Regions from separate parts of the Streptomyces sp. NPDC005648 genome, predicted to be linked through region 1. Evidence: riboswitches for the same ligand, from Rfam matches in the RefSeq annotation. Region 1 holds a riboswitch; each other region holds the start of a gene.
The links. A riboswitch is a leader RNA that binds a small molecule or an ion and turns the genes downstream of it on or off. The one in region 1 is predicted to bind S-adenosylmethionine.
Positions count from the first base shown of each region.

Region 2: it holds a riboswitch for S-adenosylmethionine, as region 1 does, so the genes downstream of both, ABZT17_RS08775 (aminotransferase class V-fold PLP-dependent enzyme) here and ABZT17_RS04090 (amino acid ABC transporter permease) in region 1, are expected to answer to the same signal.
Region 3: it holds a riboswitch for S-adenosylmethionine, as region 1 does, so the genes downstream of both, thrC (threonine synthase) here and ABZT17_RS04090 (amino acid ABC transporter permease) in region 1, are expected to answer to the same signal.

Region 1 covers NZ_JBEXCS010000005.1:115-10,112, forward strand. Annotated here, with positions in the region: gene ABZT17_RS04080 (putative leader peptide) at 155-268, shown strand; gene ABZT17_RS04085 (glutathione S-transferase C-terminal domain-containing protein) at 399-1,262, shown strand; SAM riboswitch class IV at 1,328-1,436, shown strand; gene ABZT17_RS04090 (amino acid ABC transporter permease) at 1,777-2,757, shown strand; gene ABZT17_RS04095 (amino acid ABC transporter ATP-binding protein) at 2,754-3,551, shown strand; gene ABZT17_RS04100 (ABC transporter substrate-binding protein) at 3,619-4,647, shown strand; gene ABZT17_RS04105 (GNAT family N-acetyltransferase) at 4,734-5,495, shown strand; gene ABZT17_RS04110 (putative leader peptide) at 5,546-5,632, shown strand; gene ABZT17_RS04115 (LLM class flavin-dependent oxidoreductase) at 5,706-6,920, shown strand; gene ABZT17_RS04120 (NtaA/DmoA family FMN-dependent monooxygenase) at 6,942-8,315, shown strand; gene ABZT17_RS04125 (LLM class flavin-dependent oxidoreductase) at 8,312-9,397, shown strand; gene ABZT17_RS04130 (MsnO8 family LLM class oxidoreductase) at 9,390-9,998, shown strand, end outside.
Region 2 covers NZ_JBEXCS010000011.1:514-10,511, forward strand. Annotated here, with positions in the region: gene ABZT17_RS08750 (heme-copper oxidase subunit III) at 32-652, shown strand; gene ABZT17_RS08755 (c-type cytochrome) at 733-1,542, shown strand; gene ABZT17_RS08760 (Rieske 2Fe-2S domain-containing protein) at 1,539-2,594, shown strand; gene ABZT17_RS08765 (cytochrome bc complex cytochrome b subunit) at 2,591-4,225, shown strand; gene trpD (anthranilate phosphoribosyltransferase) at 4,364-5,428, shown strand; SAM riboswitch class IV at 5,503-5,619, shown strand; gene ABZT17_RS08775 (aminotransferase class V-fold PLP-dependent enzyme) at 5,747-7,108, shown strand; gene ABZT17_RS08780 (serine/threonine-protein kinase) at 7,176-9,458, shown strand; gene ABZT17_RS08785 (Lrp/AsnC ligand binding domain-containing protein) at 9,466-9,747, opposite strand; gene ABZT17_RS08790 (rhomboid family intramembrane serine protease) at 9,744-9,998, opposite strand, start outside.
Region 3 covers NZ_JBEXCS010000028.1:34,266-44,263, reverse strand. Annotated here, with positions in the region: gene ABZT17_RS18370 (NADH:flavin oxidoreductase) at 1-694, opposite strand, end outside; gene ABZT17_RS18365 (NADH:flavin oxidoreductase) at 820-1,944, opposite strand; gene groL (chaperonin GroEL) at 2,084-3,706, opposite strand; gene ABZT17_RS18355 (cold-shock protein) at 4,054-4,260, opposite strand; gene ABZT17_RS18350 (MoaD/ThiS family protein) at 4,713-4,988, opposite strand; gene thrC (threonine synthase) at 4,985-6,277, opposite strand; SAM riboswitch class I at 6,296-6,451, opposite strand; gene ABZT17_RS18340 (glucosyl-3-phosphoglycerate synthase) at 6,580-7,524, shown strand; gene ABZT17_RS18335 (trehalose-6-phosphate synthase) at 7,620-9,080, shown strand; gene otsB (trehalose-phosphatase) at 9,094-9,939, opposite strand; gene ABZT17_RS18325 (DUF3263 domain-containing protein) at 9,949-9,998, opposite strand, start outside.

The DNA.
Region 1 (9,998 bases):
GGGGGCATCGCATGTGACGGAAGTGACACGTGTGACCCATGGGGGGAGTGGCCGTCCACCGGGCTGTCCGCGATGCGGGACGGCCCTCTTGACGCCGCCCCGACCTCGATCGACACTCCAGTTGGGGAATCCTAGTGAACAGGTAGGGAAAAGCATGAGGCGCCTTGAACCGGTCACCGTACGAGCGGGCCGTTCGCCTCTCCTTCTCACCTCCCGCCGTCATATCGACCTGCAGCGCGTCTGCAGCGCGATCCGGTTCCAGGGCTGAGCCGCGCCCATCCCGCGCCGACGGCGTCCCCGTGACGTTCACCCGTCCGGCGCGCACCGGGTGAGCCCTGCTCCCTCGCCCGACGTCGCTTCCGCCGCGTGTACGTCCGCGCCCGCTCCCGGGGAGAGTCATGACCGTCACACCGCTGGCCGCCCACGCGTCCAACAGGCCCACGCCCGCCTTCCGGGGGCGTATCGGCCGGGACGCGCGCAGTGGCCACTACGCCGTTCCGGGCCGTTACCGGCTCCATCTGTCGACCGCGTGTCCCGACGGTCTGCGCATCGCCGTCGTGCACAGCCTGCTCGGGCTGGACACGGTGTGTCCGGCGACCTTCCTGTCCGCCGTCCCCGACTGTCCCGAGGGCGGCCACTCGGCCCTGCGTCCGCTGTACGAGGCGAGCGCGCACCGCTACACCGGCCCGGCCAAGGCGCCGGTGCTCAGCGACGACTGGTCCGGACGGATCGTCAGCACCCACGCCCCGGACATCATGCGCGACCTCGCCCGCCGGTTCGGCGGCGACCGCCTCTCGCTCTACCCGTGCGGCGCGGAGTCGGAGATCGAGGCGGTCGAGCGGATGTGCGCGGAGGGCATCGAACAGGCGGCGCAGCGGGCCGGATCGGTCGGCGGGGAGCCAGTGGTATGTCACACAGCACTGGACACACTGCTGGAAACCCTCGGTGCCCTCGAACGCTGGCTCGACGGGCGCACGTACATGATCCGCGACGAACTCACCGCCGCGGACGTCGAGTTGTGGACCGCGCTGGTCCAGCTCGACACCGTGCACCGCAACCACCTGGACGCCTCCGCCGTGCAGCGCATCGCCGGCCATCCCACCCTGTGGGCCTACGCCCGGCGTCTGGCCGCCCACCCGGCCTTCGGTGCCCACCTCGACCTCGACGGCATCGCCCGCCGCCACCACGCCCGCTGCCAGGGGCTGGAGGCCGCCGGAGCCGCCGTCCAGATCCTGGACTGGGCGGCCCACGCCGCCTGTTAGCCGTTCCACCTGGTGGACCGGCGTTGACATCCGTTCGGGCAGTTGTCTTAATTGCCACTCAGAACGGTCATGAGTGTCAGCGACAAGCCCTGGCTTGCTGACCGGCAACCCTCGCGCCGCGGTGGGGTGCCCCAGGTGACGACCGGACCGACGACGTTTCGGTAAGCGCGAGGCCCACAAGGGCCGGAAGAGTGACGGTGACGCCATGTACGCAGCCCCCAGGACGGCCGTACGCCGCCCTCAGGGCTGCGTACGGTGGCACATGAACCTGCTCGTCGCCGATCGCAGCGTCGACCTTCTCCGCGTGAACAGCGCACTGTGTACCGCACCGGGCCGTGCCCGCTGTCGGGGCTGACACCTCCCCTCAGCCCCGCACCCCCTGACCGACACCGCCCGAGCGGTGTGCCGTCGCCCTCCCCGCCCCCGGTGCCCCCGCGAACCCGTGCGCTGAACCAGCCGTAGCAGCGTGCGTCCGACGTGGTCTCCGGGACGTCCGACTCCGCCGGAGCCCACCATGAGTGAACCCCCTGGCACCGCTGTGTCCCTCGCCGAGGCACCGCCCGCCGACGCCCCGTCAACACCCCTGGCGGCACAGCGAGTTCTGCCGCTGCGCCGTCCCGGCCGGTGGATCGCCACCGCCGTGGTCGTGGTCCTCCTGGCCCAGTTCGTGCACGGGCTGGTGACCAACCCCTTCTACCAGTGGGACCGCTGGGGTTACTGGTTCCTGCGCCCCACCATCCTCGACGGCCTGCTGATCACCCTCCAAGTCACCGCCTACAGCGCCGTGTTGGGACTCCTCGGCGGTGTACTGCTCGCCCTGGCCCGGCTGTCGAGGAGCCCGGTGCTGCGCGCGGTCAGCTGGACCTACGTCTGGGCGCTGCGCTCGATCCCGCTCATCGTGGTGCTGATCTTCCTCTACAACTTCAGTGCCCTGTACAAGACGTTGAGCGTCGGCATCCCCTTCGGGCCGGCCTTCTTCTCCTTCGACGAGTCGAGACTCGCCACCGACATGGTCGTGGCCGTCATCGGCCTCAGCCTCAACGAGGCCGCCTACGCGGCCGAGGTGGTACGCGGCGGCATCCTCTCCGTCGACCAGGGCCAGCACGAGGCGGCCGCGGCGCTCGGCCTGCCGAAGGGCTACCAGTTCCGGAGAATCGTCTTCCCGCAGGCGCTGCGCTCGATCATCCCCAACTACGTCAACCAGCTCATCGGCCTGATCAAGGGCACCTCACTGGTCTTCTACGTCTCCCTGCTCGACCTGTTCGGCTCCGCGCAGACCATGGGCTCCACCTACCCCGGCGACATCGTGCCGCTGCTGCTGGTCGTCACCGTCTGGTACCTGATCCTGACCAGCGTCGTCTCCGTCATCCAGTTCTACGTCGAGCGGCACTACGCCCGCGGTGCCACCCGCAGCCTGCCGCCGACACCGCTGCAGAAGCTCCGCACGGGTCTCACCGACCTGCGGGCCCGCATCCGCCGGGAGGCCGCCGTATGACCGCCGACACGCTCAACGCCCTGGCGGACGTCGAGGCCGCCACGGTCGAGGTGCACGACGTGCACAAGTGGTACGGCACCCACCGGGTACTGGACGGCGTCGACCTGACCGTCCGCCCCGGCGAGGTCACCGTGATCCTCGGCCCCTCCGGGTCCGGCAAGTCGACCCTGCTGCGGGTCATCAACCACCTGGAGAAGCCCGAGATCGGCCACGTCAGCATCAACGGCGAGCTGATCGGCGTGAAGCGCCACGGCGAGCGGCTGAAGGAACTCAGCGAGCGGGCCATCCTCACCCAGCGTGGCCGGATCGGCTTCGTCTTCCAGAACTTCAACCTCTTTCCGCATCTGACCGTCCTGGACAACGTGGCCGCGGCCCCCGTCGCCACCGGCCGCCTCGGCAGGGCCGAGGCCCAGGACCTCGCCCGCGAACTCCTCGACCGGGTCGGCCTCGCCGACAAGGCCGGCGCCTACCCGCGCCAGCTCTCCGGCGGTCAGCAGCAGCGCGTCGCCATCGCCCGTGCCCTCGCCCTGCGCCCGGGTGTCATCCTCTTCGACGAGCCCACCTCCGCGCTCGACCCCGAGCTCGTCGGCGAAGTCCTCGCCGTCATCAAGGACCTGGCGTCCACCGGCACCACGCTCGTCATCGTCACCCACGAGATCGGTTTCGCCCGCGAGATCGCCGACCGGGTCGTGTTCATCGACGGCGGACGGATCGTCGAGCAGGGCACGCCCGCCGAAGTCCTCGAACGACCGCGGCACGAGCGCACCAGGGACTTCCTCAGCAAGGTCCTCTGACCGCCGCCGCACCCCCGACCTCCCCCCACGCCACTCCTCTCTCATCACTCAGCGACAAGGAACGGCCATGTCTACCCACTTCACCCGACGCAGCCTGATACGCGGCATCACCGCGGCGACCGCCGTCGCCTCCCTGGCCACCGGGCTCGCCGCCTGCGGTGGCAACAGCGACGCGGCCACCTCCACCGACTCCGCCGCCAAGACCGGCGAGGTCGTCGTCGGCCAGGTCTCCAACGGCGCCGCCAAGCAGACCTCCATCAAGGTCTCCGAGGTCAAGTCCATCAGCGCCGAGCTGCCCGCCGCCTTCAAGAAGAGCGGCAAGCTGGAGATCGGCATCGGCGCCCTGCCGGCCGGCTTCCCGCCGCTGGCCTACGTGGGCAGCGACCAGAAGACCCTCACCGGCGCGGAGCCCGACTTCGGCCGCCTGGTCGCCGCGGTCCTCGGCCTCAAGCCCGAGGTGAAGAACTCCACCTGGGAGAACCTCTTCGTCGGCATCGACAGCGGCAAGGTCGACGTGGCCTTCTCCAACGTCACCGACACCGAGGAGCGCAAGAAGAAGTACGAGTTCGCCTCCTACCGGCAGGACAACCTCGCCTTCACGGTGCCGCAGAAGAGCACCTGGAACTTCGACGGCAACTACGAGAACCTCGCCGGCAAGACGGTCTCCGTGGGCTCCGGCACCAACCAGGAGAAGATCCTCCTGGAGTGGAAGGCCAAGCTGGCCAAGGAGGGCAAGAAGCTCAACGTCAAGTACTTCCAGGACAGCAACAGCACCTACCTGGCCCTGTCCAGCGGGAAGATCGACGCCTACTTCGGCCCCAACCCCGGTATCGCCTACCACAACCGCCAGGTCGCCAACACGCCCAACGCCACACGTACCGCGGGTACCTACTCCGGCGCCGGCGCGAGCCTGCAGGGCCTGATCGCGGCCACCGCTAAGAAGGACAGCGGCCTCGCCAAGCCCCTCGCCGACGCCATCAACTACCTGATCAAGAACGGCCAGTACGCCGAGTGGCTCAAGGCGTACAACCTCTCCAACGAGGCCGTCGCCAAGTCCGAGGTCAACCCGCCCGGACTGCCGCTCGACAACTCCTGACCACCGCGCCCCGGGGACTCCGCCGCCGCTCCGCGGTGGAGTCCCCGCGCCGGACACCCGAGCCGCACACCGGAGACCGCCACACCATGTCCGTCATCGCCCTCGACGCCGCCTCCTCGCACCTCCTGGACAACCCCGCCTGGGCCGCGCTGACCGGCCCGCACGCCCGCTTCGCCGAACTCCCCCACTCTCGAATTCGCTCGAGCGGGGGGACCCCCATCGCCCACGCCGTCCGCTACCAGCAGGACGTGGCCCCTTTCCACGCCCTCTCCGACGAGGACGACCCGCGCGCCTGGGCCGACCTCGCCGCACTCGTCGGCCCCGGCGGCACCGCCGCGGTGCGGGGCGTGACCGAGGCGGCCGAGGGTTGGGAGATCGTGCGCACAGGGCACGGCGTCCAGCTCGTGGACACCGCCCTGCGTGCCGAGCCCGACCCCGAGGCCGTACGGCTCGGCCCCGACGACGTGCCCGAGATCCTCGACCTGGTCGCCCGCACCGAGCCGGGCCCCTATCTGCCCCGCACCGTCGAACTGGGCACCTACCTCGGCATCCGCCACGAGGGGCGGCTGATCGCCCTGGCCGGTGAGCGACTGCACCCGCCGGGCTGGACGGAGATCAGCGCCGTGTGCACCGACCCCGCCCACCGCGGCCGGGGCCTGGCCACCCGTCTGGTCCGCGCGGTCGCCGCCGGCATCAAGGAGCGCGGCGAACGCCCCTTCCTGCACGCCGCGGCCACCAACGCGGACGCGATCCGGCTGTACGAGTCGATCGGGTTCACTCTGCGCCGCCATACCGTCTTCTCGCTCGTCCGGAACACCGGAGCGGCCGTCCTGGAAGAAACGGCATAGCCGTGCGGTTGTCCTTGTCGAAGGTGATGTATCGAGTGGAGGTGGGCCCGATGACACGTGTACGGCGTGCCGTCCGCCTCCACACCCGGCCCCACATCGACCTCCAGCGCGTGGCCGGCGCCCTCTGTTGCTCCTGACCCGTTTCCCCTCCGCCGGCCCACCTCCTCGCGGCCCCGGCGATCTCGTACGGACCTCCAGGAAGGCACCCTCGTGTCCTCGACTCCCTCTTCACATCTGCACCTCGCCGTGGCCCTCGACGGCACCGGCTGGCACCCCGCCTCCTGGCGCGAGCAGGTTGCCCGCCCCCGGGAACTGTTCACCGCCGGATACTGGGCCGACCAGGTCGCCGAGGCCGAGCGCGGGCTGCTCGACTTCGTCACCCTGGAGGACGGACTCGGCCTCCAGTCCTCGGACTACGGCGAGTTGGACGGCCGTACCGACCAGGTGCGCGGCCGTCTGGACGCCGTACTGATCGCGTCCCGTATCGCGCCCCTCAGCCGGCACATCGGCCTGGTGCCGACGGCAATCGTGACCCACACCGAGCCGTTCCACATCTCCAAGGCGATCGCCACCCTTGACTACGTGAGCACCGGCCGGGCCGGTCTGCGGGTCCAGATCTCCGCCCGACCGCATGAGGCCGACCACTTCGGCCGCCGCACCTTCCCGCCGATCGACCTGCGCGAACTGCAGAGCCCGGCCGGACAGGAACGGCTCACCGACCTCTTCGACGAGGCCGCCGACTACGTCGAGGCCGTCCGCCGGCTCTGGGACAGCTGGGAGGACGACGCCGAGATCCGGGACGTCGCCACCGGCCGCTTCATCGACCGCGACAAGCTGCACTACATCGACTTCGAGGGCAAGCACTTCAGCGTCAAGGGCCCCTCCATCACCCCGCGCCCGCCCCAGGGTCAGCCCCTCGTCACCTCCCTCGCCCACCAGACCGTCCCCTACCGCCTGGTGGCCCGCCAGACCGACGTCGGCTACGTCACCCCGCAGGACTCCGACGACGCCCGCGCGATCGTCGCCGAGATCCGGACCGAACAGGAGGCGGCCGGACGCGCCGGCGAACTCCTGCACGTCTTCGGCGACCTGGTGGTCTTCCTCGACGAGGACCAGGCCGCCGCCGAGGACCGCCGCGCCCGCCTCGACGCCCTCGCGGGGGAGCCGTACACCAGCGACGCACGCGTCTTCGCCGGTACGCCCGCCCAACTCGCCGATCTGCTCCAGGAGTTCGCCGAATCGGGACTGAGCGGCTTCCGGCTGCGGCCCGCCGTCGCCGGACACGACCTGCCGGCCATCACCCGCGGCCTGGTCCCCGAGCTCCAGCGCCGGGGCGCCTTCCGCACCGCCTACGAGGCCGACACCCTGCGCGGCCTGCTGGGCCTGCCCCGCCCCGCCAACCGCTACGCCGCCGCCACCGCCTGAGCCGGAAGGACCGCACCCACCATGAGCAAGCCGCAGAAGCAGATCCATCTGGCCGCGCACTTCCCGGGCGTCAACAACACCACCGTGTGGAGCGACCCGAAGGCCGGCAGCCACATCGAGTTCAGCTCCTTCGTGCACTTCGCGCAGACCGCCGAACGCGCCAAGTTCGACTTCCTGTTCCTTGCGGAAGGACTCCGCCTGCGCGAACAGGGCGGGAAAATATACGACTTGGACGTCGTCGGCCGACCCGACACCTTCACGGTCCTCGCCGCGCTCGCCGCCGTCACCGAGCACCTCGGTCTGACCGGCACCATCAACTCCACCTTCAACGAGCCCTACGAGGTGGCCCGCCAGTTCGCCAGCCTCGACCACCTCTCCGGCGGCCGCTCCGCCTGGAACGTCGTCACCTCCTGGGACGCCTTCACCGGCGAGAACTTCCGCCGCGGGGGCTTCCTCCCGCAGGAGCACCGCTACTCCCGCGCCAAGGAGTTCCTGGCCACGACCAATGAGCTCTTCGACTCCTGGCGCGGCGACGAGATCGTCGCCGACCAGGCGACCGGCGTCTTCCTGAACGACGCCAAGGCCGGCTCCTTCGTCCACACCGGCCAGCACTTCGACATCCACGGCCAGTTCAACGTCCCGCGCTCCCCGCAGGGCCGTCCCGTCATCTTCCAGGCCGGCGACTCCGAGGAGGGCCGCGAGTTCGCCGCCTCCTCCGCCGACGCCATCTTCAGCCGGTACGCCACCCTGGACGGCGGCCGGGCCTTCTACACCGACGTCAAGAACCGTCTCGCCAAGTACGGCCGCCGTCATGACGAGTTGCTGATCCTGCCCGCCGCCTCCTTCGTGCTCGGCGACACCGACCAGGAGGCGGAGGAACTCGCCCACGAGGTGCGCCGCCAGCAGGTCAGCGGGGCCACCGCCATCAAGCACCTGGAGTTCGTCTGGAACCGGGACCTCTCCGGCTACGACCCCGAAGGCCCGCTGCCCGACGTCGACCCGGACGTCAGCGACAACCACATCGCCAAGGGCCGCGCCCAGGTCCGTATGTACCGGGACCCGCTGGCCACCGCCCGCGAGTGGCGCGAGCTGGCCGCCGCGAACAACTGGTCCATCCGCGACCTGGTGATCGAGACCAGCAACCGCCAGAACTTCATCGGCTCCCCGGAGACGGTTGCGAGGACCATCAACGAGTACGTCCAGGCCGACGCCAGCGACGGCTTCATCCTCGTCCCGCACATCACCCCCGGCGGCCTCGACGTCTTCGCCGACAAGGTCGTCCCGCTCCTCCAGGAACAGGGCGTCTTCCGCACGGAGTACGAGGGCCCCACCCTCCGCCACCAGCTCGGTCTCGCGCACCCGGACGAGGTCGCGAACGAGCGGGCGGCATCGTGAAGTTCCTCGCGATCACCCTGATCGTGCACCGGCCGGACCCGCTCACCGGGGTCCGGAAGTCGACGCACGACCGCTTCCGCGAGGTCCTCGACAACGCGCTGCTCGCCGAGGAGCTGGGCTTCGACGGCTTCGGGGTGGGGGAGCGGCACGAGCGGCCGTTCATCTCCTCCTCCCCGACCGTCGTACTGAGCCACGTCGCCGCGCTGACCAAGCGGATCCGGCTCTTCACCGCCGTGACGACGCTCAGTCTCCTGGACCCCGTTCGGGCCTACGAGGACTACGCGACCCTCGACCACCTCTCGAACGGCCGACTCGACCTGATCATCGGCAAGGGCAACGGCTCCGCCCAGCGCGACCTGTTCCACGTCACGCCCGAGGACCAGTGGGACCGCAACGCCGAGAGCTACGAGGTGTTCCGGCAAATCTGGCGTCAGGACAAGGTCACCGCGGCGACCCGCTTCCGCCCCGAGCTGACGGACGCGGAGGTGTGGCCGCGGCCGTACCAGCGGCCGGTCCGTGTCTGGCACGGCAGCGCGACCAGCAAGGAGTCCGTCGACCTGGCGGCCCGCTACGGCGACCCGCTCTTCTCGGCGAACGTCACCAACCCCATAGAGCCCTATGCGGAGTTGATCCGCCACTACCGCGAGCGTTGGGAACACTACGGCCACGACCCGGCGCGGATCGCCGTCGGCGCCGGTACGGCGGGCATCTACGTGGCCCCCACCTCGCAGGAGGCGCTGGCCGCGTACCGGCCGATCTTCGAGGCCAATCTCGCCTTCTTCGAGAAGGCGGGACTGCCGGTCGTCTTCGAGACCCTGGAGGACTTCGTCGAGCGCAGCTCGGCGCTGATCGGCAGTCCGCAGCAGGTCATCGACAAGGTGCACCGCTACCACGAGCGGTTCGGGCACACCGTGGTCCATGTGCACGCGGACGCGGGCGGGCTCACCGACACCCAGCACCGTGACTCGCTGGAGCTCTTCCAGTCCGCGGTCGCCCCGGTGCTGCGCAGGGACATCCCCGATCCGCCCTTCGACTGGGCCCCGGTGCTCCCGTCGACGACACAGGAGCCGGCCCATGTCTGACATCCCCCTCGGCGTCCTCGACCTGGTCCCGATCCCGACCGGCTCGACGGCCGCCGACGCGCTGCGCAACTCCATCGACCTGGCCCAGCGGGCCGAACGCCTCGGATACGCCCGCTACTGGTTCGCGGAACACCATCTCAACCCCGGTGTGGCCGGCACCTCCCCGGCCGTCGTCCTCGCCCTGACCGCCTCCGCCACCTCCATCATCCGACTGGGCTCCGGCGCCGTGCAGTTGGGCCACCGCACCGCCCTGTCCACGGTGGAGGAGTTCGGCCTGCTCGACGCGCTGCACCCGGGCCGCCTCGATCTCGGCCTCGGCCGCTCGGGCGGCCGCCCGCCGGGCGAGAAGGCGACGGGCCCGGCGACCACACCGGTCGTCGACGGCCGCGCCCCGAACGGCCTTCTCATCCCGCCCCGCTTCTCCTTCGAACGCCTCCTCGGCTCACCGCGTATCGCCCTGCAACGCAAGCTGCTCCTGCTCCCGAACGCCGAGTCGCAGGACTACGCCGAGCAGATCGACGACCTGCTCGCCCTGCTGGCCGGCACCTACCGCACCCCCGAGGGCGCCGAGGCGCACGTCGTGCCGGGCGAGGGGGCCGAC
Region 2 (9,998 bases), on a different contig from region 1:
CGGAGTGAGGGCGGGATAAGCGACCGACATAATGTCGGTCGTGGCGACAGCAACGACAGTAGAAACCGGGCACGCGCACCCGTCGGTCAACCGGCCGAACCTCACCAGCGTCGGAACCATCATCTGGCTGAGTTCCGAGCTGATGTTCTTCGCGGCCCTCTTCGCGATGTACTTCACCCTGCGATCGGTGACCGGTCCGGATCACTGGAAGGAGATGGCGAGCCATCTCAACCTTCCGTTCTCCGCGACCAACACCACGATCCTGGTGCTCTCCTCCCTCACCTGCCAGCTCGGCGTGTTCGCCGCCGAGCGCGGGGACGTGAAGAAGCTCCGGGGCTGGTTCATCGTCACGTTCGTGATGGGTGCGATCTTCATCGGCGGTCAGATCTACGAGTACACGGAGCTGGTGAAGAAGGACGGGCTGTCCCTGTCCTCCGACCCGTACGGCTCGGTGTTCTACCTGACCACCGGGTTCCACGGCATGCACGTGACGGGCGGCCTCATCGCCTTCCTGTTCGTCCTCGGCCGCACCTACGCGGCGAAGAGGTTCACCCACGAACAGGCGACCGCGGCCATCGTCGTGTCCTACTACTGGCACTTCGTCGACGTCGTGTGGATCGGCCTCTTCGCCACGATCTACCTGATCAAGTAGCCGGGCCTGGTCCCGCGTGCGCCCTCGGGGCGCACAACCCACAAGCATCGACGCAGAAGATCCTGACACCGGGGTAATCCGTGAAAAAGCTCTCCGCACGACGACGCCATCCGCTGGCGGCGGTCGTCGTCCTACTCCTCGCGCTGGCGGCCACCGGGGGGCTGTACACCGCGTTCGCGCCCGCGAGCAAGGCGCAGGCCGATGACACCGCCCAGTCTCTCGCCATCACCGAGGGCAAGAAGCTCTACTCCGTGGGCTGCGCCAGCTGCCACGGAACCGGCGGTCAGGGCACCACCGACGGTCCGAGCCTCGTCGGCGTGGGCGCCGCGGCCGTCGACTTCCAGGTCGGCACCGGCCGTATGCCGGCCCAGCAGCCGGGTGCGCAGATCCCGCGCAAGAAGGTCATCTACTCGCAGGCCGAGATCGACCAGCTCGCCGCGTACATCTCCTCTCTGGGTGCCGGCCCGTCCGTCCCGACGAAGGCGCAGTACGGCCCCGACGGTGCCGACATCGCCAAGGGCGGCGAGCTGTTCCGCACCAACTGCGCGCAGTGCCACAATTTCACCGGCAAGGGTGGCGCGCTGACGCACGGCAAGTTCGCGCCGAGCCTCGAGGGCGTCGACCCCAAGCACATCTACGAGGCCATGCAGACCGGCCCGCAGAACATGCCGTCGTTCCCCGACACCACGCTGTCGGAGCAGAACAAGAAGGACATCATCGCGTACCTGAACGCGGTCAACGGTGACGACACCGAGAGCCCCGGCGGCCTTGAGCTGGGCGGACTCGGCCCGGTCTCCGAGGGCCTGTTCGCCTGGATCTTCGGACTCGGCGCGCTGATCGCGGTCGCCGTCTGGGTCGCCGCTCGGACCGCAAAGGCCAAGAAGTCATGAGTAGCCAAGACATTCCAGAAGAGAACCTGCCCGCAGAGCAGGACGCGCACGGCGCGGTCGGCGTCGCGGACGAGAAGAACCCGTTCGCCGACCCTGGACTGCCGCCGCACGAGCACCGGGTGCAGGACATCGACGAGCGGGCCGCCCGGCGGTCCGAGCGCACGGTGGCCATGCTGTTCACGGTGTCGATGCTGGCCACGGTCGGCTTCATCGCCTCCTACGTGGGGATCCCGCACGACAAGGCGATCTTCGTCTTCCCGATCGGGCACATCAACGCGCTGAACTTCGCGCTCGGCCTGACCCTGGGTCTCGCCCTGTTCGCGATCGGCGCGGGCGCGGTCCACTGGGCCCGCACCCTGATGTCCGACGTGGAGATCGCCGACGAGCGTCACCCGATCGAGGCGTCGCCCGAGGTCAAGGCCAAGGTCATGGCCGACTTCAAGCAGGGCGCCAAGGAGTCCGCGCTCGGCCGCCGCAAGCTGATCCGCAACACGATGTTCGGCGCGCTGGCCCTGTTCCCGCTCTCCGGCGTCATGCTGCTGCGCGACCTCGGCCCGCTGCCGGGGACCAAGCTCCGCCACACGCTGTGGTCCAAGGGCAAGCTGCTCGTCAACATGAACACGAACCTGCCGCTGCGTCCCTCGGACGTCGCGGTCGGCTCGCTCACCTTCGCCAAGCCCGAGGGCCTGGAGGAGCACGACGAGAACTTCCAGACCGAGATCGCCAAGGCGGCCCTGATGATCGTCCGGCTGCAGCCGGACAACATCAAGGACAAGCGCGAGCTCGAGTGGTCGCATGAGGGCATCGTCGCGTTCTCCAAGATCTGCACCCACGTCGGTTGCCCGATCTCGCTGTACGAGCAGCAGACGCACCACGTGCTGTGCCCCTGCCACCAGTCCACCTTCGACCTCTCCGACGGTGCCCGAGTGATCTTCGGCCCCGCCGGTCACGCTCTGCCGCAGCTGCGGATCAGCGTGAACGACGAGGGCTACCTCGAGGCGCTCGGCGACTTCGAAGAGCCCGTCGGTCCTGCATTCTGGGAGCGCGGATGAGTACCAACACCGAAACCGAGGCACGGCGCGGCAAAGCGCCGGCCGGCGAGCGCGTCGCCGACTGGGCCGACGGCCGGCTGGGGATCTACGGCCTGGCCAAGTCCAACATGCGCAAGATCTTCCCCGACCACTGGTCGTTCATGTTGGGCGAGGTCTGCCTCTACAGCTTCATCATCATCATCCTCACGGGTGTGTATCTGACGTTGTTCTTCCACCCGTCGATGAACGAGGTGGTGTACCACGGCAGCTACATCCCGCTGCAGGGCCAGATGATGTCCGAGGCGTTCAACTCGACCCTGCACATCTCCTTCGACGTGCGCGGTGGTCTGCTGATCCGGCAGATCCACCACTGGGCCGCGCTGATCTTCCTGGCGGGCATGTTCGTGCACATGATGCGCGTGTTCTTCACGGGCGCGTTCCGCAAGCCGCGTGAGGTCAACTGGATCTTCGGCTTCCTGCTGTTCGTCCTGGGCATGTTCACCGGCTTCACCGGTTACTCGCTCCCGGACGACCTGCTCTCCGGCACCGGTGTCCGTTTCATGGAGGGCGCGATCCTGTCCGTGCCGGTGGTCGGCACGTACCTGTCGTTCTTCCTCTTCGGCGGCGAGTTCCCGGGCGGCGACTTCGTGGCCCGCTTCTACTCGGTCCACATCCTGCTGCTGCCGGGCATCATGCTCGGCCTGCTGGTCGGCCACCTGATCCTGGTCTTCTACCACAAGCACACGCAGTTCGCCGGCCCCGGAAAGACGAACAACAACGTCGTCGGCATGCCCCTGCTGCCCGTGTACATGGCGAAGGCGGGCGGCTTCTTCTTCCTGGTCTTCGGCGTCATCGCGGCCATCGCGGCGATCGCCTCGATCAACCCGATCTGGGCCATGGGCCCGTACCGACCGGACATGGTGTCCACCGGCGCCCAGCCCGACTGGTACATGGGCTTCTCCGAGGGCCTGATCCGTGTCATGCCGGGCTGGGAGATCAACCTCTGGGGTCACACGCTCGTCCTGGGCGTGTTCATCCCGCTGATGATCTTCCCGCTGGTCCTGGTCGCGATCGCGGTCTACCCGTTCATCGAGTCCTGGGTCACCGGCGACAGGCGGGAGCACCACATCCTGGACCGCCCGCGCAACGCCCCGACGCGTACCGCGTTCGGTGCCGCGTGGATCTCCTGGTACTTCGTGCTCCTGGTCGGTGGCGGCAACGACATCTGGGCCACGCACTTCCACCTGTCGATCAACGCGATCACCTGGTTCGTCCGGGTCGCCTTCTTCGTCGTGCCGGTGCTGGTGTTCGTCGCCACCAAGCGGATCTGCCTCGGTCTGCAGCGCCGCGACAAGGACAAGGTGCTGCACGGCCGTGAGTCGGGCATCATCAAGCGCCTGCCGCACGGTGAGTTCATCGAGGTCCACGAGCCGCTCAGCCAGGAGGCCCTGCACACCCTCACGGCGCACGAGCAGTACAAGCCGGCCGAGATCGGCCCGACGGTCGACGAGAACGGCGTCGAGCGCAAGGTCAAGGGCTCCGAGAAGCTGCGCGCCAAGCTCAGCGAGGCGTACTACGGCGAGGAGTCCCAGATTCCGAAGCCGACCGTCGAGGAGTACAAGGAGATCACGAGCGGCCACGGCCACCACTGATCGCTGCGCTCGCCACAGCGCACCACAAGGGCCCCGTCCGGTGTTCGGACGGGGCCCTTGCCCGTGCCCTGAGCTGGATAGGGTGGGGACGCGCACACGGGATGCGCATTCTCTTCTACGACACCCAGGAGCGGCCGTATGAGCGCTGTGACCCCCGCTGGAGGCGACACCGCGGCGGCCCGTTCCTGGCCCGGGCTGCTGAACGGCCTGCTCGACGGCCGTGACCTCAGTGCCGACGACACGGCCTGGGCGATGGACCTGATCATGCGCGGCGAGGCGACCGACGCGCAGATCGCCGGCTTCGCGGTGGCCCTCAGGGCCAAGGGCGAGACGGTCGAGGAGATCACCGGTCTGGTCCGGACGATGTACGAGCACGCCAATGTGATCGAGGTGCCCGGCCGGACCGTCGACATCGTCGGCACGGGCGGTGACGGCGCCAAGACCGTCAACATCTCCACGATGTCGTCGATCGTCATCGCCGGCACCGGCGCGAAGGTCGTCAAGCACGGCAACCGGGCCGCGTCCTCCGCCTCCGGCGCCTCGGACGTGCTGGAGAAGCTCGGGGTCAATCTGAACCTCACGCCCCAGCGGGTCGCGGAGGTCGCCGAGGAAGCCGGCATCACCTTCTGCTTCGCCATCAAGTTCCATCCGGCGCTGCGTCATGTGGCCGCCGCCCGCGGCCAGTTGGGCATCCGCACCACCTTCAACGCGCTCGGCCCGCTCACCAACCCCGCCAGGGTGAAGGCGCAGGCGGTGGGCGTCGCCGATCCACGCCTGGCACCGCTCATCGCCGGTGTCCTGGCCGAGCGCGGCAACTCCTCCCTCGTCTTCCGCGGCGACGACGGCTTCGACGAGCTGACGACCACCGCCACGTCCCGGGTGTGGATCGTCCGCGACGGCAAGGTCACCGAGGAGTCCTTCGACCCGCGGGACGTCGGCATCGAGCTGGTGCCGGTGGAGGCGCTGCGGGGCGCCGACCCCTCGTACAACGCGGAGGTCGCGCTGCGTCTGCTGGACGGCGAGAGGGGCCCGGTCCGTGACGCCGTACTCCTGAACTCGGCGGCGGCTCTCGTGGCCCTCGACCCGGGGACCGGGACGCTGGCCGAGCAGCTCGGGGCCGGTATGGCGAAGGCGGCCGAGTCGATCGACTCCGGGGCGGCCAAGCGGGCGCTGGAGCGCTGGGTGGCGGCCAGCAACAAGTAGCCGTCGGTGGCCGCGGTCCCGTAATCCGGACACGAGTTGCGGGACCGCGATCACTTCACGTACGTTCCTTGTCAGGTCATGAGTGACAGTCATGAGGCCCCGGCCGACTGTCCGGCAACCCTCCGTCCGTGGCGGGGTGCCCCGGGTGAAGACCAGGCCGTAGGCAGCGAGGTCTACGGCAAGCGCGGGCCCCTCTCGAAACCAGGGGTCCTGGTCGTTCGAGGGAGTCTTCCGTGAGCAAGCGAATGCGATAGGGCCGCCGAGCCCCGCCTCTGCGTACCCCTTCTCACCCTCTTTCTTGCCGTACGGGAGTTCCCCATGTCTGTCTCCACCGCTGCCTCCACCCGCACCATTTGTTCCCCGCTGCCCGTTCTGGGCCGGGATGTCACCGTCCCGCTCGTCACGGGCGGCGAAGTCACCTACGCGGCCCTCGACTACGCGGCCAGCGCCCCCGCCCTGCAGCGCGTCTGGGACGACGTGGCCGCGTACGCCCCGTACTACGGCAGCGTCCACCGCGGCGCCGGCTACCTCTCCCAGCTCTCCACCGACCTGTTCGAGAACGCCCGCAGGACGGTCACCGAGTTCCTCGACTGCCGCCCCGACGACCAGCTGGTCTTCACCCGGTCGACCACCGACTCGCTGAACCTCCTCGCCGCCGCGCTCCCGGCCGGCTGCCAGGTCTTCGTCTTCGAGACCGAGCACCACGCCTCCCTGCTGCCCTGGAAGGACGCCCGGGTCACCTACCTCGACGCCCCGCGCACCCCGGAGCAGGCCGTCGAGACCCTGGAGCAGGCACTCGCCGCCCGTGACCCGCACGGCCCCGCCCTGGTCTGTGTCACCGGCGCCTCCAACGTCACCGGCGAGCTGTGGCCGGTGCGCGAGCTGGCCGCCGCCGCCCACGCGCACGGCGCCCGGATCGTCCTGGACGCCGCCCAGCTGGCCCCGCACCACCCCGTCTCCGTCCGTGACCTGGACGTCGACTGGGTCGCCTTCTCCGGCCACAAGCTGTACGCGCCCTTCGGCTCCGGTGTCCTGGCCGGCCGCGCCGACTGGCTGCGCGCGGCCGACCCCTACCTCGCGGGCGGCGGCGCCAGCCGCAAGGTCACCCGGCGCGAGGACGGGGGAGTGGACGTGGAGTGGCACGAGAGCGCGGCCCGCCACGAGGCCGGCTCCCCGAACGTCATCGGTGCCTACTCCATCGCCTCGGCCTGCAAGGCCCTCACCGAGGCCGGCTTCGACACGCTCGTCGCCCGCGAGCGGCATCTGATCCAGAAGGTGCGGGCGGGCCTGGCCGAGGTCCCGGAGGTGCGCGTCCTGTCCCTCTTCGGCGACGACGCCCCGCGCGTCGGTGTGATCTCCTTCGTCGTCGAGGGCTGGAACAGCTCGCACTTCGCCGCCGCCCTCTCCGCCGAGTACGGCATCGGCGTCCGCGACGGCCTCTTCTGCGCCCACCCGCTGGTCAGGACCCTGCTGGGCTCCGACCCGCAGACCCAGGGCGAGTGCGGTGCCCCCGAGGCGGCGCCCGGCGAGAAGTCCCTCAACGCCATCCGCGTGAGCTTCGGCGCCGGCACCCCCGACGAGCACGTGGAGCGGTTCGTGAACGCCGTCAAGGAGCTGGTGGCGGATGGCGCGAAGTGGCGCTACCGGACCGAGGACGGCCGCTGCGTCCCGGCGGTCTGACCCGCCGTACGTCTTCTGACGTATACGCTCCCCCTCGGCAGCCGGACGCTTGACAGGGGGAGCACGGGTGGAGGCGCTGCGCGCGAGGGATCCGCGGCGGATCGGACCGTACGAGGTACTGGGCAGACTCGGTGCGGGCGGCATGGGCGAGGTGTACCTCGCCGAGGCGCGGGGAGGTCCCCGGCTGGCCGTGAAGGTGGTGCGGGCCGAGCACGCGGAGGACCGCACCTTCCGGGCCAGGTTCCGCCAGGAGGTACGGGCCGCGCAGTCCATCGGCGGGGCGGGCACCTACACCGCCCGGGTCGTCGACGCAGACACCGAGGCCGAACGGCCGTGGATGGCGACGGAGTTCGTCGACGGGCCGAACCTGCGGGACGCCGTCCTCGACCACGGCGCCCTGCCCGAGCGGGCGGTACGGCTGCTCGCCGGCGCCCTCGGCGAGGCACTCGCCGCGATCCACGCCAAGGGGATGATCCACCGGGACCTGAAGCCCTCCAACATCCTGCTGGCACCGGACGGCCCACGGGTCATCGACTTCGGGATCGTACGGGCCCTGGAGGCGACCGCGCTGACCAACACCGGGGCGGTCGTCGGCTCGGTCGGCTATGTCTCGCCCGAGCAGATCCGCAACGGCGCCGAGGTCGGCCCGCCCAGCGACGTCTTCTCCCTCGGCGCGGTGCTCGCCTACGCCGCCGCGGGCCGCGAGCCCTTCGGCGAGGGCCAGGACTCGGTGATCCTGCTCCGCATCCTGACCCGCGACTTCGACCTGTCGGGCGTCCCGGAGAGCGTCCGCGGACTGGCCGAGGCCTGTCTGCGGGAAGACCCCGCCGACCGGCCGACCCCGGCCGGGGTGGCCGAGTCCGCCGGCCACACCGCGGCCGCCCTGCGCGAGAACCTGCTCCCGGGCTGGTACACCACGCCCGCGCCACCCGCGCCGGACCCCGCCGAGGACACCACGGCGACGCCCGCGCCGGGCCCCGCGCCGGCCACCGAGCGCTGGCTCCCGGAGCACCGCTCGACCGAGCGCCACAGCCGGGTCGAATACCCCGCCCCGACGACCGTCACCGACGCGGCGGCTCCCCGCCCCGCGGCGGACGGCCCGGCCCCGATCACCGTGACGGACCTGGCGGACGGCGGCGCCCCGGACGTCGGAACTCCCTCGCGCCGGGGCCTGTTGAGGCTCCTGGTGGGGGGTGCCGTCGTGGGCGCGGGGGTCGGGACCGGGGGGTGGCTGTGGCTGCGGGACCAGAACGGCGGGGCACGGTCGGGGTCGGCCGGTGATCCGCCCGGGACGTCCGTGTCGACGTCCCGCTCGCCCTCCGCGTCACTGCCCGCCGGGGTGAGCTGGACGTATGGCGTGGGCGGGCTCGGTGGGCGCGCGGGCGGGCGGCACGGGGCGTGTGTGGCGCTGTCGCCCGCCGGAGACCTGGTGTACATCGGGGGCGCGGACGGTTCGCTGCACGCCGTGACGCCCGCCGGGAAGAAGCTGTGGTCCGTCGACCTGGGCGGCCCGGTGATGCCGCCGCTGGCCACCGCCGACGGGGCGTACTGCCTGCTGGAGAACGGGGGCGAGGCGGCGTCGAAGCTGTGCGCGGTCGGACCGGACGGAAAGGTCCGCTGGACCAGGAAGATCACCGGATCCGGCGGCAGCCAGTTCCCCGTGGCCGCGGGTGACCTGGTGCTGGTCGCGAGCGGTACGGCGGACGCGGGCGCCGTACGGGCCTACACCGCCGGGGGCGACGTCCGCTGGTCGGCGCAGACGACCTTCGGGCCCACCAGCGAGCCGACGGTGGCGGGCGGTGTGGCGTACGTCGGCACGTTCGGCAACGTCGTCGACGCCCTCGACGTGAAGGACGGTAACCGGCTCTGGTCGGCTCCGGTCGGCGGCGACGCCGGCCGTCCGACCCTGGTCGGCCGCATCCTGCTGGTGGGGGCGAGCGGCGAGATCCCCCTGCACGGCGTCAACCTCAGCGGGACGACCGTCTGGAACGCCGACAACGAGGACGCGGGCGGCCGGCGGTACTTCACCTGTGTCCGCCTCGGTGATCTCGCGGTCACCACCGACCAGGGCCGGCTCGCCGCGATCGACCCCTCGAACGGGAGGACGAGGTGGGCCTTCGACGGCTCACCGGCCGGATCGGACCACAGCGACCCCGCCGTCGCCGGGAACCACGTCTACGTCCGCCTGGGCGGCGCCCTCCACGTGCTGGACCAGACCGGCAAGCAGCGCCACAGGCTCGCCCTGGGCGACCTCGGCTCCGAGGACGGCGTCCACAGCCCCGTGGTCCACGGCGAGCGCGTCTACATGGCGACCGCCGAGGGGATCGCCGCCCTGGACGTGAGCGGCTAGGGCAGCCCTAGCTGTCCAGGCCGATCGCGAACGCTGCCTCCAGGTCGTGCTGGGAGTACGTGCGGAAGGCGACGTGTGTGTCCGTGGCCTCGACGCCCGGGATCTTGCTGATGCTGCCCGGGATGACCTCCGCGAGGTCCTCGTGCTGCTTCACCCGGACCATGGCGATCAGGTCGTAGGTCCCCGTGACGGAGAAGACCTCGCTGACGGACTCCAGCGCGGCGATGCGCTCCGCGATCTCGGGGATCCGGTCCACGCTGGTCTTGATGAGGACGATCGCGGTGATCACGGCTGGTTCTCTCCCTCGGGGGCCGGAGCTGGGGCGGGCCTCACTCTAGTCGTACGGCGGAGACGGGCCCACGCGAAGGCGAAGCCCAGGCCGAAGCCCACCAGGTGGGCCAGATAGGCCACGCCGGGGCCCTGGGGCGCCCGCCCGGCCGCCAGCCACTGCAGGGACGCCCAGAACGGCAGCACCACCCACGCGGGGAACCGCAGCGGGAGGAAGAAGAGGAACGGGAGCAGGCTTGTCACCCTGGCCCC
Region 3 (9,998 bases), on a different contig from region 1:
AGATGATCGGGAACTCGGGCGACACGGTCTCCCGGACCGCCGCGACGATCTCCGCCGCGAACTTGGTGCGCGCCACCGGGTCACCGCCGTACGCGTCGGTACGGCGGTTGGTGCCCGCCCACAGGAACTGGTCGACGAGATAGCCGTGGGCGCCGTGGATCTCCACGCCGTCGAAGCCGATGCGCTCCGCGGCCGCGGCGGCCTCGGCGAACGCGCCGATGACGTCGTCCACGTCCCGCTGGGTCATCGCCTCGCCGGTCGGCTCGGCACCCGCGTTCGCCAGGCCGGACGGCCCGACGGCGGGGGCGTCGGCGAACGGCGGCTGCCCCTGCTTGCGCACCATGCCGATGTGCCACAGCTGCGGCACGATCGTGCCGCCCGCCGCGTGCACTCCCTCGGCGACCTTCGCCCATCCGGCCAGCTGCTCCTCGCCGTTGAACCGCGGGACGCGGTCGCTGTCCCCGGCCGAGTCATGGCCGACGTACGTACCCTCGGTGACGATCAGGCCCACCCCGGCGGCGGCCCGGCGCGCGTAGTACGACACCACGTCCTCGCCCGGCACTCCGCGCGGCGAGAAGTTGCGGGTCATCGGCGCCATGACGATGCGGTTGGGCACGGTCAGGCCGTTGATCGGGGTGGGACGGGAGAGGATCTCGGCCGCGCGGGAAGCGGACTCGGGGACGGTGGCGGTCACGTGAGGGTCTCCTAGGGGAACCGGACGGTATGTGCATGCGCATGGAATCTACCTACGCACCAACCGCCCGGCCGATCACGCTATTCCGCAAGCCGGTGTGACTCCGCGCACCCCGGCCCCTCGCGTCAGCTCAGCGACCCCAGCGACACCGCGTCGTACGGCGCGAGCTCCCCGAACCGCCCCGCCAGCACCTTCGCCGCCCACTCGGGGTCCTGCAGCAGCGCCCGCCCGACCGCCACCAGGTCGTACTCCCCCGCCTCCAGCCGGTCCAGCAGACCGTCGAGCCCCTTCAACGGCGCCCCCTTCCCGAGGAACGCCTCCAGGAAGTCCCCGTCGAGCCCGACCGACCCGACGGTGATCGCCGGCTTCCCGGTCAGCTTCTTCGCCCAGCCCGCCAGATTGAGGTCGGACCCCTCGAACTCGGGTGTCCAGTGGCGCCGGGTGGAGGCGTGGAAGGCGTCCACCCCGGCCTCGGCGAGCGGAGCGAGCACCGCCTCCAGCTCCCCCGGCGTCTCGGCGAGGCGCGCCTCCCACGCCCACAGCTTCCACTGCGAGAAACGGAAGATCACCGGGAAGTCCGGGGAGACCGCCGCCCGTACGGCCCGTACGACCTCCGCCGCGAATCTCGTCCGGGCGACGAGGTCACCGCCGTACTCGTCGGTGCGGCGGTTGGTGCCCGCCCACAGGAACTGGTCGATCAAGTAGCCGTGGGCGCCGTGCAGTTCGACCCCGTCGAAGCCGAGCGCCTCGGAGGTCGCGGCGGCCCGGGCGAAGGACTCGACGACGTCGTCCACGTCCTGGAGGGTCATCGCCTTCCCCGCGCCCTCGGTGCCGTCCGTACGGATGCCGGAGGGGCCGATATGGGGCGCGTGCGCGTACTCCCCCTCCGGCTGGTCGCGGATCATGCCGATGTGCCAGATCTGCGGCACGATCGCGCCGCCCTCGGCGTGCACGGCCTCCACCACCTTCGACCAGGCCGCCCCCCGCTCCGGTCCGTGCAGCCGCGGGATGCCGTCGAACTCACCGGCCGAGGCGTGGTCGACGTACACGCCCTCGGTGACGATCAGCCCGACCCCGGCGGCGGCCCGGCGCGCGTAGTACGACACCACGTCCTCGCCCGGCACTCCGCCCGGGGAGAACTTGCGGGTCATCGGCGCCATGACGACGCGGTTGGGGACGGTCAGGCCGCCCACGGTGAAGGGGCGGGAGAGAAGCTCGGCGGCGCGTGTCGCGGTGGGGGTGGCGGTCATGCCAAGTGGCTTTCCCCGCACGGGACTTGCGAACACACGCGCGAGGGCGGCACCCCCGGCGGGAAGCTGGGGATACCGCCCTCGGCAAGGACGTCGATCAACCGCGCGGGCCGATCGCCGATCAACCGGAACCGGTCGATCAGAAGTCCATGTCACCACCCGGCATACCGCCACCGGCGGGCGCGGCGGCCTTCTCCGGCTTGTCGGCGATGACGGCCTCGGTGGTGAGGAACAGCGCGGCGATGGAGGCGGCGTTCTGCAGCGCGGAACGGGTCACCTTCGCCGGGTCGATGATGCCGGCCTTGACCAGGTCGACGTACTCACCGGTCGCGGCGTTCAGACCGTGGCCCGGGGTCAGGTTGCGGACCTTCTCCACCACGACACCGCCCTCGAGGCCGGCGTTGACGGCGATCTGCTTCAGCGGGGCCTCGAGCGCGATGCGCACGGCGTTGGCGCCGGTCGCCTCGTCACCCTCCAGGTCCAGCTTCTCGAAGACGGAGGACGCCTGGATGAGCGCGACGCCACCACCGGCGACGATGCCCTCCTCGACGGCCGCCTTGGCGTTGCGGACGGCGTCCTCGATGCGGTGCTTGCGCTCCTTGAGCTCCACCTCGGTGGCGGCACCGGCCTTGATGACCGCGACACCGCCGGCGAGCTTCGCCAGGCGCTCCTGCAGCTTCTCACGGTCGTAGTCCGAGTCGCTGTTCTCGATCTCGGCGCGGATCTGGTTGACCCGGCCCGCGACCTGCTCGGAGGAGCCGGCACCGTCGACGATGGTGGTCTCGTCCTTGGTGATGACGACCTTGCGGGCCTTGCCCAGGAGGTCCAGGGAGGTGTTCTCCAGCTTGAGACCGACCTCCTCGGAGATGACCTCGCCGCCGGTGAGGATGGCGATGTCGTTCAGCATCGCCTTGCGGCGGTCGCCGAAGCCCGGGGCCTTGACGGCGACGGACTTGAAGGTGCCGCGGATCTTGTTGACGACCAGGGTCGACAGGGCCTCGCCCTCGACGTCCTCAGCGATGATCAGCAGCGGCTTGCCCGACTGCATGACCTTCTCCAGGAGCGGGAGCAGGTCCTTGACGGAGCCGATCTTGGAGTTGGCGATCAGGATGTACGGGTCGTCGAGCGACGCCTCCATCCGCTCCATGTCGGTGGCGAAGTACGCCGAGATGTAGCCCTTGTCGAAGCGCATACCCTCGGTGAGCTCCAGCTCCAGACCGAAGGTCTGGGACTCCTCGACGGTGATGACGCCTTCCTTGCCGACCTTGTCCATGGCCTCGGCGATGAGCTCGCCGATCTGGGTGTCGGCGGCGGAGATGGAGGCCGTGGAGGCGATCTGCTCCTTGGTCTCGACATCCTTCGCCTGCTCGAGCAGGGCACCGGAGACGGCCTCGACGGCCTTCTCGATACCGCGCTTGAGGGCCATCGGGTTGGCGCCGGCGGCTACGTTGCGCAGGCCTTCCTTGACGAGGGCCTGGGCGAGAACGGTCGCGGTGGTCGTACCGTCACCGGCGACGTCGTCCGTCTTCTTGGCGACTTCCTTGACCAGCTCGGCGCCGATCTTCTCGTACGGGTCCTCGAGCTCGATCTCCTTGGCGATGGAGACACCATCGTTGGTGATCGTGGGGGCGCCCCACTTCTTCTCGAGGACGACGTTGCGGCCCTTGGGGCCGAGCGTCACCTTCACGGCGTCCGCGAGCTGGTTCATGCCGCGCTCGAGGCCGCGCCGCGCCTCCTCGTCGAACGCGATGATCTTGGCCATGTGAAGTGGTCCCTCCAGGACTGGGGGTGATTCCTTCGGACCGCGCCCGCGCCCGCGACGGACGGCTCGCCGACCCGTGGGTTCCTTGCCCCACCCGGCCTGCGGGCCTCACCGACCCGGTCCTTCTTTGTCACTCTCACCTTCAGAGTGCTAACGCCAATGATTAGCACTCGGGGTAGGCGAGTGCAAGCGGCTCTCGGGATCGGCCGGGTCTCGGGCGGGGCCGTGACGGGTCCCGGCGGGTGCCCCCGGGCATGCCGAAGGGCTCGTAACCCATGACTCCCCATGGGATACGAGCCCTCCGAAGAAGAACAGAAGAACGACGCTGTTACTGCCCGGCGCGTGCTTCAGCCGGTCGCCAGGCGAACCATGTCCGCCTGCGGCCCCTTCTGACCCTGCGAGATCTCAAAATCGACCCGCTGGCCCTCTTCCAGGGTGCGGTACCCGTCCATCTGGATGGCGCTGTAGTGGACGAAAACATCCGCACCACCGTCGACCGCGATGAAGCCGTACCCCTTCTCCGCGTTGAACCACTTGACGGTGCCCTGAGCCATGCCTAACTCCCCTATTACTGGCCCTTGCACAGATCCGCACTTCGCGGATCCGGGTCAGACCTCACCCCCCACGGTTTGGGGGCGTGCGCCGGAACGCGTCGACCGCGGCCGAATGTATCTGTCCAACTGCCGTCTGCAACAGGTCAATCGGACGAGAATTCTGGACGGAAGGGGTCCGGAATGTAGTGAGAATTCGCCCGAATTCAGGGCAAGTCGGGCCCCATAAAACGCGCATAAGCCACAAAAGACGTGCACACTTTGGCTACTTCTCATCGCATCCGGAGACGGTACTCATATGCGTCCGGCATACGGAAAGCAGCTGGTTCCCCAACTGTACCGTGCTCAACCATGCAGAATTGCCCCCTCCGGTTCTCTCACGGAGGGGGCAATTCGATGAACTCTTGGTAACCGGCGTTACCGACGGTAATAATCGGGGCGGCCGGTATGCGCGCTCAGCCGCCGGCGACGGCCGGGATGATCGACACGCCCGCACCGTCCGGGGTGGCCGTCTCCAGCCCCTGCTCGAACCGCACGTCGTCGTCGTTGACGTACACGTTGACGAACCGGCGCAGCTTGCCCTGGTCGTCGAGGACGCGCGCGGCGATACCGGTGTGGTTCTTCTCCAGGTCGGCGATGACCTCGGCGAGGGTCCCGCCCTCGGCGGTCACCTCGGCCTGTCCGCCGGTGTAGGTACGCAGGATGGTCGGAATGCGGACGGAAACGCTCATGATGCGAGGCCAGCCTCTCGGAAGGAGTCGAGGTTCGGACGGATGGTCGCGGTCAGGCCGGTGTCGGAGGCCACCGCGTCCAGGGTCTTGAGGCCGTCGCCGGTGTTCAGCACGACCGTGGTCAGGGTCGGGTCGAGGAGACCGTTCTCGATCAGCTTCTTGGTGACACCCACCGTCACGCCACCCGCCGTCTCGGCGAAGATGCCCTCGGTGCGGGCCAGCAGCTTGATCGCCTCGACGACCTGCTCGTCGTCGACGTCCTCCACCGCGCCGCCGGTGCGACGGGCGATGTCCAGGACGTACGGTCCGTCCGCCGGGTTGCCGATGGCCAGCGACTTGGCGATGGTGTTCGGCTTCTGCGGGCGGACCACGTCGTGCCCGGCCTTGTAGGCCACGGACACCGGCGAGCAGCCCTCCGCCTGGGCGCCGAAGATCTTGTACGGCCTGTCCTCGACGAGCCCGAGCTTGATCAGCTCCTGCAGCCCCTTGTCGATCTTCGTGAGCTGCGACCCGGAGGCGATCGGCACCACCAGCTGGTCGGGCAGCTTCCAGCCCAGCTGCTCGCAGATCTCGTAGGCCAGGGTCTTGGACCCCTCCGCGTAGTAGGGCCGCAGGTTGACGTTGACGAAGCCCCAGCCCTCGCCGGCCGGGTCGCCGATCAGCTCGGAGCAGAAGCGGTTCACGTCGTCGTAGTTGCCCTCGATACCGACGAGCTCGCCGCCGTAGACCGCGGCCATGACGACCTTGCCCTGCTCCAGGTCGTGCGGGATGAAGACGCAGGAGCGGAAGCCGGCCCGCGCGGCGGCGGCGCCGACCGCGCCCGCGAGGTTGCCGGTGGAGGAGCAGGAGAGGGTGGTGAAGCCGAAGGCACGCGCGGCCTCGATGGCCTGGGCGACGACCCGGTCCTTGAAGGAGTGCGTCGGGTTGCCGGAGTCGTCCTTCACGTACAGACCGCCGGTGACGCCGAGCTCACGGGCGAGATTGTCGGCCTTGACCAGCTTGGTCCAGCCGGGGTTGATGTTCGGCTTGTCGGCCACGTCCGCCGGGACGGGCAGCAGCGGCGCGTAACGCCAGATGTTCGAAGGTCCCGCCTCGATCTGCTTGCGGAGCTCCTCGGTGTCGTATGCCGAGAAGTCGTACGCGATCTCGAGCGGGCCGAAACACTCCTCGCAGGCGAAGACCGGACCGAGCGGTACCCGGTGACCGCATTCGCGGCAGCTCAGTGCCGCGGCGGGTCCGAGGTCGACGGTCGTGGAGTCCGTGGTGCTTGCAACAGTCTGCGCAGCCATGTGAGGCGAGGCCCTTTCTCCTCATCTTCCTCACGACGCATCTCGCCGTGAGACGGATTTGGCACCTTCCCTAGCCGGGAGCCTCGCGGAACGATCAGCATTGATCTACGAGAGCCGACTGGAGGGTTGCCGGGGCTTCATCGGGCCGTATCCCTCTGCCCCTCTGGATGAGCGGTATTCGGTTGTCGGTTCAATGACCTCGGACATGCGATGGTCATCGACGTTGTTCAAGACTGTAACCGAAGGCCAGGAGAGTTGAGAGAGTCGTCCGAACCGCGAGACACAAGTGAGGAGCCGCCTACGTGCTGGAAGAAGTCGAGCGCTGGCTGAGCACCCGCTCCTGGTCCGTCACCGATCGCCCGCTCCACCAGATCCTGGCCGCGAAACAACGCTCCGGCCAGTCGGTCTCCGTCGTCCTGCCCGCGCTCAACGAGGAGGAGACGGTCGGCGACATCGTCGCCGTCATCCGCCATGACCTGATGCAGCAGGTGCCGCTGGTCGACGAGATCGTCGTCGTCGACTCCGGGTCCACCGACCGTACGTCCGAGGTCGCCTCGGCGGCCGGCGCGCGGGTCGTCCACCGCGACGACATCCTGCCCCGGCTCCCGGCCGTCCCCGGCAAGGGCGAGGTCCTGTGGCGCTCGCTGCTCGTCACCACCGGGGACATCGTCTGCTTCATCGACGCGGACCTGAAGGAGTTCTCCTCCGACTTCGTCTCCGGGATCGTCGGCCCGCTGCTCACCGACCCCGGGATCGACCTGGTCAAGGGCATGTACGACCGCCCGCTCGGCGGCGCGAGAGGCCAGGGCGGCCGGGTCACCGAGCTCATGGCGCGCCCGCTGCTCAACATGCACTGGCCGCAGCTGGCCGGTTTCGTCCAGCCCCTCGGCGGTGAGTACGCGGCCCGCCGCTCCCTGCTGGAACAGCTGCCGTTCCCCGTCGGCTACGGCGTCGAGCTCGGCATGCTGATCGACGCGCTGCATCTGGTCGGCCTCGACGCGCTCGCCCAGGTCGACGTCGGCGTGCGCAAGCACCGGCACCAGGACGGACAGGCGCTGGGCCGGATGGCCGCGGCGATCTACCGCACGGCCCAGCTGAGGCTGGCCCGCGGACATCTCATCCGTCCCTCCCTCACCCAGTTCGAACGGGGCGAGGACGGCTTCGAGCCGCGCACCTACTCCGTGGACACCGAGGAGCGGCCGCCGATGGCGGAGATCGCGGAGTACGCCTCCCGTAAGGTCGCCTGATCTCCGCACGGAGGGGTCTCACCCGCTGTATACGGCGCACCCGCAGAGCGCAACCAAACGTTTGAGCGTTTACGGGCCGGGCTAGGTTGAGGCGTATGGCTTCCACGCACGGTGCTGTCCATCAGGTGCTGGTCGCGTCCAACCGCGGCCCGGTCTCGTACGTCGTCCAGGAGGACGGCTCGCTGACCGCCAAGCGCGGCGGCGGCGGGCTGGTCTCCGGTCTCTCCGCGATCGGGCCGGACGCGGGCGCGCTGTGGGTGTGCTCGGCGCTCAGCGACGGCGACCGCGAGGCGGTGCGGCGCGGGATCGGCGAGGACGGCGTGCGGATGCTGGACATCCCGGCCGATGTGCACGCGGACGCGTACAACGGCGTCGCGAACTCGGTCCTCTGGTTCGTCCACCACATGCTGTACCAGACACCGCTGGAGCCGGTCTTCGACGCGGAGTTCCGCCGGCAGTGGGAGTCGTACGAGGCCTACAACCGGGCCTTCGCCGAGGCGCTGGCCGAGGAGGCGGGCGACGGGGCGGCGGTCCTGGTGCAGGACTACCACCTGTGTCTCGTCCCCGGCATGCTGCGGGAGCTCCGCCCCGACCTGCGGATCGGGCACTTCTCGCACACACCGTGGGCGCCCGCGGAGTACTTCGCCCTGCTGCCCGACGACATCCGCAGGCAGCTGGTCCTGGGCATGCTCGGCGCGGACCGCCTGGGTTTCCTGACCCACCGGTGGCGGTCGGCCTTCGTCTCCTGCGTCCAGGCGACGGACGTCGAAGCGGTTACCCGGATGGCCCTGTCCGGGGTGCCCGAGGCCTTCCAGCACGTCCCCGGCTGGAAGGGGCCCGGGCACCGGACCTGGCTCGGCGTCCACGGCCTCGGCGCCGACGCGGAGTTCCTGCACGCGCGCTCGCACGAGGCGGACGTCGAGGAGCGTATGCGGGCCCTGCGCGAGGAGATCGGCGCGGGCCGCAAGGCGATCGTGCGGGTGGACCGGACCGAGCTGTCCAAGAACATCGTGCGCGGGCTGCTGGCGTACCGGCAGCTCCTCGACGACCACCCGGAGTGGCGCGAGCGGGTCGCGCACGTGGCCTTCGCCTACCCCTCCCGTCAGGACCTCGCCGTCTACCGGGACTACACGGCGGAGGTGCAGCGCCTCGCGGAGGAGATCAACTCCCAGTACGGTACGGCGACCTGGACCCCGGTCGTGCTGCACGTCAAGGACGACTTCGCACGCTCCCTGGCGGCCTACCGGCTGGCCGACGTGGCACTGGTCAACCCGATCCGGGACGGTATGAACCTGGTCGCGAAGGAGATGCCGGTCGTCTCCGACGAGGGGTGCGCGCTGGTGCTGTCGCGGGAGGCGGGGGCGTTCGAGGAGCTGGGCAAGGACGCGGTCGTGGTCAACCCGTACGACGTGGTGGAAACGGCGCGGGCGCTGCACGCGGCGCTGAGCATGCCGGTGGAGGAGAGGGCCGAGCGGACGAAGCGACTCGCTGCCGCGGCGACGGCGCTGCCTCCGGCGCAGTGGTTCCTCGACCAGCTGGAGGCGTTGCGGAGCTGACCCGCAGGGGAGCTCACCTCAGCTGTGCTGCCAGCCCCCGCAGCAGCCCCACCACCCCCGCCGGCCCCTCCACCACCAGGTCCGCGCGCTCCCGCAGCTCCGTCACCTCGTCGCTGCCGCTGCACACCAGCAGGCCCGGGACGCCGTCGGAGCGGAGTTTCTCCACAGCGGCGAAGGCGGGGAGGTCGCCGAGGTCGTCGCCGGCGTAGAGGACCGCCGTCGCGTGGATCTCGCGGACGTGGTCCACGAGGGCCACGCCCTTGTCCATGCCCGGCGGGCGCAGCTCCAGGACCATACGGCCGGGCTCGACGATCAGGCCGTGGCGGGTGGCGAGGTCGGTGAGGGGTTCGCGGAGGGCGTCGAAGGCGGCCTGGGGGTCGGTGGCGCGGCGGGTGTGGACGGCGACCGCGCGCCCCTTCTCCTCGATCCACGTGCCCTGCCAGGCTCCGATCCGGTCCAGGAAGCCGGGGAGTTCGGCGCGCACGGCGGCGACCCCGGGGTGCGGGGCGGGGGCGCTGACCTCGCCGCTGACCGCGTCCCAGCGCTCGGCGCCGTAGTGCCCGAGGACGACCAGGTGTTCCAGGCCGGCGACCCCCGCGAAGCCTCCGTGCCGGACGGCGACCCCGGCCGGACGGCCGGTGACGACCGCCACGGAGGCCACCTTCGGCGCGAGGCCCGCCAGCGCGGGAACCGCCTCCGGGTGGGCCCGGGCCTGCTCGGGGTCCGGCACGATCGGGGCGAGGGTCCCGTCGAAGTCGAAGGCGAGCACCGACTTCGCGGGGTTCGCGAGGATGGCGGCGAGTCCGTCCCGCCCGGCCCGGGTGGACGGCACCGGCAGACGATCCGTAGGGCTTCCCATAAGGCGACCCTAACGCTCCCCCCGCCGCTGCTCCCGCACTCTTCTCAGCCTGTTCACGG